DNA from 2 places in the Kluyvera sp. NPDC087067 genome. Region 2 is predicted to be linked to the other one. Evidence: predicted binding sites of a transcription regulator. Region 2 holds the regulator's gene; the other holds the start of a gene.
What was found. Region 2 encodes LexA, which represses DNA repair genes until DNA is damaged. Its sites were predicted from a motif close to TNCTGTATGTACATACAGNA; they were not measured.

Region 1 (4,430 bases), on a different contig from region 2:
TTGCAGAAGCTGGAACATGAACCCGTTCAGGTAAATGACTGGATTGCTCAGCATATTAATCCACAGCTGGTTAATCGCATGAAGCAGACCATCCGTGCACGCCGCAAGCGCCATTTCAACGCTGAGCACCAACACACGCGAAAGAAATCTATCGATCTGGAGTTTGTGGTCTGGCAGCGGTTAGCGGGTCTTGCTCAGCGTCGTGGTAAGACGCTGTCTGAAACGATCGTGCAGTTAATTGAAGATGCCGAAAACAAAGAGAAATACGCCACTAAGATGTCCAGCCTTAAGCAGGATCTCGAAGCGATGTTGGGTAAAGAGAAGTAGCTACCCGGACTCATTTTTTTGGCGACTCATCGTCAGACAAGCAAAAAAAAACCCCGCTTAGCGGGGTTTTTTATGAGACGAGAACTTAAGCCTGTGGCTGAGTTACAACGTCTTTGCTGCCTTTAACTTCGATCTCAACGCGACGATCTGGTGCCAGGCAATCGATCAGCGCAGCTTTCGCTTTCACGCCGTCACAGGTGTTGCCAGTAACTGGGTTAGCTTCGCCCATGCCACGTGCAGAGATTTTGTCTGAAGGGATACCTTTAGATACCAGGTAATCAACTACGGACTGTGCACGTTTCTCAGACAGACCCTGGTTGTAAGCGTCAGAACCGATGCGGTCAGTGAAGCCCAGAACCACTACGGAACCGTCTTTCGGATCCAGGTTGCTCAGCTGGCTGTACATCTGGTCCAGAGCCTGCTTACCTTCTGGTTTCAGGGTAGATTTGTTGAAGGTGAACAGAACGTCAGACTTCAGAGTGAAGTGTTTGGTCTGTACTTCTGGCGCTGGAGCTGGAGCTGGAGCAACTACTGGAGCTGCTGCATCCTGCTGGCCGAAACGGTAGGAAACACCTACGCTCAGCATGCCGTTGTCTGGACGTACGCCAACGCTGTTTGCGTCGCCGATGTTGTTAACCCACTGGTATTCCAGACGGGTAGCGATGTCACGGGTCATTGCCCACTCAACGCCGCCAGCGAATACTGGGGAAACGCCGGTGTCGTGGTGATCGCCAGCTTTGTTGTTGCTGGAGTCTGCACGCCAAACCATACCACCCAGACGGGTGTAGATGTCCAGGTCGTCAGTGATTGGGTAACCCAGTTTAGCGGTCAGCTGAACGCCCTGAGCTTTCAGAGCACCGTTAGTCTGGCTACCGGTGTATTCCATACGACCCAACCAGTCGTAACCCATTTCGAAACCAACATACGGGTTAACCTGATAACCACCGAAGGCGCCTGCGCCCAGCTGGCTGTTGTGGGTTGAACCGTTGTTGTTCAGGTCACTCTGGTACCAGCCAGTGTCATGGAACTGAGACCAGCCCAGTTTACCACCAGCATACCAGGTGTTGTCTTGCGGAGCGGCCTGCGCTACAGAAGCGAAGCCTGCCAGTGCCACTGCAATCGCGATAGCTGTCTTTTTCATTTTTTGCGCCTCGTTATCATCCAAAATTTGCCATGAAGTTCTAAGTAGACTCACGGTTAAATCCTTCCACCGGGGGCGTGGCTTAGTGAATTACTTAGCAGATATCTGCGGTATAAGCTGAGCACCCCTGGCGATGTAAAGTCTACAACGTCGTTCGAAACTTACAAGTGTGAACTCCGTCAGGCTTATGAAAAAAAAAGAGTTGTATACGCAATATTTAACATTTATGTTGAAAAATTAAACAGTGAAAAATACTGAAAACCGCACCAGACAAGCCTTCTGCGCAAAATGAGCCGGTAAATCTTAGGGATAAAAAAGTTTCAAAAAAATTACTCAGAAAAATCCTATTTTTGATTAATGGTACAAATTTGAGTGAATTTTTAGCCCATTAAATTGTCCAGTGGGGTGAGAAGTCGACTGAACTGGTCGCATAATAAACACCATCGAATTACCTTCTTCGGCCGCACTTAACAAACGTGCGTGCTCCTCTGATGACAATTCTTCCGTTAACCAACCGATAACAACACTATAATTTCCGGTGCGCAAAGCACGAACCATAGAATCAAGCATGTCGCACGATGACATCTGGCGCAATTGCATGACTTTAGTTAGCGGAAGGCCAGACGACTGCACCCATTCGCGACTCAGTTTTTGTTGTGGCGTGAGCCACAGCTGCCAACGAGATTGTTGCCCCAGCTGTTGGAGTAATGGTAGCAGTAACATCTGCGCCATCATCGGCTGGTCTTCGCGGTAGAGCACTTCGCTGATTAAGGCGGCAGACGTATTCTCTACCGGAGATAAAGTATGGGAAGCCGTTTTAACGACAGCCGCGGAAGAACGATTAACAACACCAGAAGTATACATAGCTAATCCAACCTTGTGGGTTACTGTATGCATATACAGTACTACCCTGCATAGTAAAGATCAACCTCATTTTCTGAAAGCAACTCGCAAAATTGCACACTAATTACCTCGGAGGTGAAATTCACCTTGCCGTCCTGTGTGAAGTTCCTTATGTTGCTAATTATGTGTTCCGTTAACGAATTTAATGAATCCATGTACATGATTATTAAGGATTAATCATGAAGATAATATCATATAAACGGATTTATCAATCCCAGGAATATTTTGCGGTATTAGGGAAAGTCAGGTCACGAGCGCTGTTTGGGGGGTACAGCCTTGCCGTAGACGACACGGTTTTTGCCATGGTGGCGGAGGGCGAACTGTATCTGAGAATGTGCGAAAAAACCGCCATTTATCAGACCAAGCATTCACCACCATTATTAATGCTACATAAAAGAGGAGGGCCACTTCAGCTTAAGTACTTCCGCGTAGACGATGAACTCTGGGCAAATAAGCCCGTTTTGCTGCAACTGGGCGCATATTCACTGGAGGATGCGCGACGTGAAAAGTCTCAGCAAAAACATCCGAAGCGTTTAAAGGATCTCCCTAATCTGTCATTCCATATGGAACTCTTGTTACATGAAGCGGGGGTTAAGGACGCTCAGGCGTTGCATCAAATGGGGGCGAAATCGGCGTGGTTGCTACTTCGCCAAAAGCGTAAACAGATAAGCCCGAACGTGATTTATTCATTGGAAGGGGCTATTCAGGGGGTACATGCTGCGGCGCTCCCAGCGCAAAAACGTCAGGAGCTCCAGGAGTGGGTGCATCATTACACCCACAAGAAGTAAGCGCAGGCCTTAGCTCAGAACCTGCTTTTGTAGCCGACAGATTTCCGGTAACAGCGAAATCATCAGGCCTATTTGTTGCAAAACCAGAGGCTCTTTACTGTCCTGGCGAGGCTCAAGATGGTTTATTCGTGCTGATAATCCGTTGAGTGCCTGCGAAACCCGGTCTTCATCTGAGGGTAGATGATGCAGGGCATCGTCGACATAGCAGACCGCGTCGTCAAGAAGGGCCAGAATTTCTGGTGTAGTCAATTTCTCCCGGTGGGCGCCCAACGCGGAGATATAGCTGGTTAACGTATGATTCAGGCACAGTAAACGGAAAGCCGTTTCTCGCATTTCGGCGGTGACGTTGGGTTCAGTCGACATATTGGATACCACCGAGGCGAGTTCAGCATCCCTATTGTGCGCATCACGACGCGCTATCCGGTAAGCGAGCCGGTTATCCCGGCCCTGGTGATACTGCTCAAGAATAGCATCCAGATATCGACAGTTGGCATTCACCGCTCGCTCAAGGACTCGGGGCAGGTTGCGGAACTTCCAATCCGGCCAGATAAAGCTCACGGCAATCCATGCGATTCCACAGCCAATCAGCGTATCAATGACGCGTGGTAGCGCGACCTCAAATCCTTCACCGAGCAGGTTAAAGCACAGCAGCACCAGCAGCGTGATGAACATCGTGGCGTGGGCGTATTGCACGTTGCGAAAAGCAAAGAACAACACACCGGTAATGACGATAAGCATCAACTGCCCCTCAAGCGACGGCACCAGCCAGAGGATGGGGAGGCCGAGCGCTACGCCAACCAATGTGCCGATAATACGCAGCGCAAGTCGGTGACGAGTGGCGTTATAGTTGGGCTGACAAACGAAGAGGCTGGTGAGCAAAATCCAGTAACCGTGCTGTAACCCGGTTAATTGAATAAAGGCATAGCCCGCACACAGCACCAATGACATGCGCACCGCATGGCGGAACAACGCCGATTCGGGCGACATATTGCGGCTCAGGCGGGAACGAATATCGTCAAAGCCATGGATGCTGTCATCCGCCAACAGATTTTCCGTATCGCTTTTCGCTTGTGACTGCACCTGTTCGGACTCAATGGTCGCCAGTTGGGCGTCAATAGCGCGCAGGTTATTGAGTAGAAAACCCAGCGCTTTCATCTGCTCCGGCGCGGCTCCGCTTGCGCGGACGCGGTCAAGGGCGGCGTCCAGATGGGTGAAGGCGCGTTCGAAACGGGCATCGTGCTGGTAAGGGGTACGCAGCAGTATGGCTCGGG
Region 2 (4,430 bases):
AACCTCAGGCTAAACCGCCAACGGTTTACCGGGCGCTGGAGTTTTTGCTGGAACAGGGTTTTGTCCATAAAGTCGAATCTGCCAACAGCTACGTGCTGTGCCATCTGTTCGATCAACCGACACACACCTCGGCGATGTTTATCTGCGACCGCTGTGGCGTGGTGAAGGAAGAGTGTGCGGAAGGGGTGGAAGATATTATGCATACGCTGGCGGCAAAAATGGGCTTTGCCCTGCGCCATAACGTGATTGAAGCACATGGTTTATGTTCAGGATGCGTGGAAGTGGAAGCGTGCCGAGCGCATGAACATTGCCAACACGATCATACTATTCAGATTAAAAAGAAATCCCGCTAGCGGGCGCTAAACGGGGGAGCGTACATCCTTGTACGCACGGGTAGGAATTAAACGTTACCAGTGATGGTTATTACGTTTGTCCCAGGTATCCACTTCTTTCTCGGCTTCATCCTTCGCGTAGCCGTAACGTTCCTGAATTTTACCGACCAGCTGATCGCGTTTCCCTTCGATCACCGTCATATCATCATCGGTCAGTTTGCCCCATTGCTCTTTCACTTTACCTTTCAGCTGTTTCCAGTTACCGCCGACTTCGTCTTTATTCATAGTTAAATCCTCGAACGTCAGTGTGTGATTAGTGAAGGTTGCTGTAGAGCAGACGTCTTTTTCTCTAAGCGTGATAATAATTGTAGTCACTCATTCTGGGTGTGATTCACTATTCGGAATCTTTAACCGTTTCGTCAAACAAACCAGCTATTGTTCCGCCAGTGCCGACGCCAGATAACCGCCAGAGATAAACCGCGTAAAGCGAGGAAAACCGCCAGCGCCAACCACAGACCGTGGTTGCCCAGCCACGGCAAGGCCAGCAGCGTTAATGCAAACCCCGCCGCCGCAACCGCCATGCTGTTACGCATCTCGGCACCGCGCGTTGCGCCAATGAACATGCCATCAAGCAGATAACACCACACGCCGATCACTGGCAGCACCACCTGCCAGAGCACATAGCGGTCGGCTAGCTGTTGCAGTTCAGGCAAGGACGTCAGCAGCGCGACAATATGCTCGCCGAAAATGGCATAGATCAGCGCGAAGGCCAGCGCCACCACGCCCGCCTGACGACACGCAGCCCGCCATACCTCCAGCAGTTTGCTGTCATCGCGCGCACCATAGGCCTGCCCGGAGTGCGCTTCTACCGCGTAGGCAAAGCCGTCCAGCGCGTAGGCCGTGAAGGTCAGCATGGTCATCAGCACCGCATTCACCGCCACGACGTCGCTACCAAGACGTGCGCCAAAAACGGTCACCGCGCCAAAGCACAGCTGGAGCAGTAACGAACGCAGCATGATGTCGCGGTTTAGCGCCAGCAAGCGGCGGAAATCCCCTGCCCATGCGGTTTTGAGCATTGCCCAGGAAATCCCGCGCATAACCAGCACCTTGCGAACCATGCCCAGCCCCACCAGCAAGGTGGCGTATTCGGCAATCGCCGTCGCCATCGCCGCGCCCTGCACGTTCATGTGCAGTCCCATGACTAGCCACAGATCCAGCACGATGTTCAGCACGTTGCCGACCACCAAAAGCACCACCGGCGCGCGGGCGTATTGCACGCCGAGCAACCAGCCCAGCAGCACCAGATTTGCCAGTGACGCGGGCGCGCTTAACCAGCGGATAGTGAGGAAACGCCGCGCCTGCTCGAGCACCTCGCCGCTTCCCCCAACGATGGACAACGCCAGATCGATTAATGGATTTCTGAACAGGACAATCAGTAGCCCCGCCCCTAGCGCCAGCAGCAGCGGCTGTACCAACGCGCGAGCCAGCGCATGCGGATTTTTGGCACCAAACGCCTGTGAGGTCAGGCCGGTGGTGCTCATGCGTAAAAACAGCAGCAGCATGAACAGGAAGCTGGTGGCGGTGGCACCAATCGCCACGCCGCCGAGGTAAACCGGGCTATCAAGGTGACCAATCACGGCAGTATCCACCAGTCCCAGAAGGGGAACGGTGATATTGGAGAAAATCATGGGTAGCGCAAGGCGCCACAGAGCCTTATCGGCACGAGTAAGTAGCGGCATGTGTATAGACCAGAAAGAAAAAAGGCTGTGATAGCGAGAGCCTCACAGCCGTTTAAAACAGGGGAAAGGTTACAGCCATTCACCGTTGCGTATAACGCCAACGGCCAGCCCTTCAATGGAGAAGCTCTGCTGACGCAGATCGACCACGATAGGGGAAAATTCGCTGTTTTCTGGCAGCAGTTCGACGACGTTACCTTGTTTTTTCAGGCGTTTCACCGTCACTTCTTCGTCGATTCGCGCGACCACAACCTGCCCGTTACGCACGTCCTGAGTTTTATGCACAGCAAGCAGATCGCCATCCATAATACCGATATCTTTCATCGACATGCCGCTCACGCGAAGCAGGAAATCTGCGCTTGGTTTGAACAGCGAAGGGTCAACCTGGTAGTGCCCTTCAATGTGCTGCTGCGCCAGCAGCGGTTCACCGGCTGCCACGCGACCTATCAGCGGCAGGCCCGTTTCTTCTTCCACCAGCAGGCGGATACCACGAGAGGCGCCTGAAACAATTTCAAGAACCCCTTTACGCGCGAGCGCTTTGAGGTGTTCTTCAGCCGCGTTTGGGGAACGGAACCCCAAGCGCTGAGCAATTTCCGCACGCGTTGGCGGCATGCCCGTCTGGCCGATGTGATCCCGGATGAGATCAAACACCTCTTGCTGCCTGGTCGTTAATGCTTTCATTCCGCCCCCTGGGTGTATATACAGTTATGCTGTGAGTATATACAGCTAGTGTCTATTTTGGAACCGTAAAACACGCAAAATCAGGCAGTTTTCACAGCTTTAGTGGAAATGCGCCCACAACAGGATGCCCCAGGTGATAAGCGCAACGAAAATCGACAGTAGCACCGCCGCCGATCCCATGTCTTTCGCCCGCCCGGACAGCTCGTGATACTCCGAGCCAATACGGTCAACTACCGCTTCCAGTGCACTATTGAGAATTTCCACTATCATCACCAAAAGGACAGAACCGATAAGCAGCACGCGGGTGATGGGATCAACGTCCAGCCAGCAGGCGATGATAATTGCCACGACCGAGGCGACGCCTTCCTGACGGAATGCCGCTTCGTTGATCCATGCTGCGCGAAATCCTTTCCAGGAATAGCCAGCAGCTTTGATGATTCGGGTGAGCCCAGTGGTATTATTGGCCATCTAAAGAACCTTTTTCATTTATACGTCAATGACAATGCGTGTTATGAAGCGGTAGAACAGAAATTCTGCCGACTTTCTGATATTCTTGCCGCGCATTTGCATGATTAACCAGAGGCTTTACATCGTTTATGTCCGGCTGGCCACGAATTTACTACAAATTACTGAATTTACCATTAAGTGTTCTGGTAAAGAGCAAGTCTATTCCGGCAGAACCTGCCCAGGAATTGGGGCTTGATACATCACGTCCAATTATGTATGTCCTGCCTTATAACTCTAAGGCCGACTTACTGACGCTGCGCGCGCAGTGTCTGGCGCACGAGCTTCCCGACCCGCTTGAACCGTTAGAGATCGACGGCACCCTGCTGCCGCGCTACGTGTTCATTCACGGTGGCCCTCGCGTCTTTACATACTACACGCCGAAAGAAGAGTCGATTAAGCTGTTCCACGACTATCTCGATCTGCACCGCAGCAATCCCAATCTGGATGTGCAAATGGTGCCGGTATCGGTGATGTTTGGGCGTTCTCCAGGTCGCGAGAAAGGCGAAGTGAATCCGCCATTGAGGATGCTAAACGGCTTCCAGAAATTCTTTGCCGTCTCCTGGCTTGGCCGCGATAGCTTCGTGCGTTTTTCGCCGTCCGTCTCGCTGCGCCGCATGGCCGACGAGCATGGTACGGATAAAACCATCGCCCAAAAACTGGCGCGCGTGGCGCGTATGCACTTTGCCCGCCAGCGTCTGGCTGCGGTAGGCCCACGCCTGCCTGCGCGTCATGACCTGTTCAAAAAACTGCTGGCGTCAAAAGCGATTGCTAAAGCGGTAGAAGATGAAGCGCGCAGCAAAAAAATCTCCCACGAAAAGGCGCAGCAGAATGCGATTGCGCTGATGGAAGAGATTGCCGCTAACTTCTCCTATGAGATGATCCGTCTGACCGACCGTATCCTGAGTTTTACCTGGAACCGTCTGTATCAGGGGATTAACGTGCATAACGCCGAGCGCGTACGCCAGCTGGCGCACGACGGGCATGAGATTGTGTATGTGCCCTGCCACCGCAGCCACATGGACTATCTGCTGCTTTCTTACGTGCTCTATCACCAGGGGCTGGTGCCGCCGCATATTGCTGCCGGTATCAACCTGAACTTCTGGCCGGCTGGCCCGATTTTCCGCCGCCTGGGCGCGTTCTTTATCCGTCGTACCTTCAAGGGCAATAAGCTCTA

Region 1: a site for LexA is predicted at 2,354-2,373, ahead of sulA (SOS-induced cell division inhibitor SulA). Genes of this name have one in related genera too.

What each region holds. Positions count from the first base shown of each region.
Region 1 is NZ_JBIUZS010000001.1:223,737-228,166, forward strand. Features, by position in the region: gene matP (macrodomain Ter protein MatP) at 1-327, shown strand, start outside; gene ompA (porin OmpA) at 413-1,468, opposite strand; gene sulA (SOS-induced cell division inhibitor SulA) at 1,823-2,332, opposite strand; gene ACIPDS_RS00960 (TfoX/Sxy family DNA transformation protein) at 2,551-3,159, shown strand; gene yccS (YccS family putative transporter) at 3,169-4,430, opposite strand, start outside.
Region 2 is NZ_JBIUZS010000006.1:301,753-306,182, forward strand. Features, by position in the region: gene zur (zinc uptake transcriptional repressor Zur) at 1-353, shown strand, start outside; gene ACIPDS_RS16980 (CsbD family protein) at 408-617, opposite strand; gene dinF (MATE family efflux transporter DinF) at 752-2,071, opposite strand; gene lexA (transcriptional repressor LexA) at 2,141-2,749, opposite strand; gene ACIPDS_RS16995 (diacylglycerol kinase) at 2,849-3,217, opposite strand; gene plsB (glycerol-3-phosphate 1-O-acyltransferase PlsB) at 3,346-4,430, shown strand, end outside.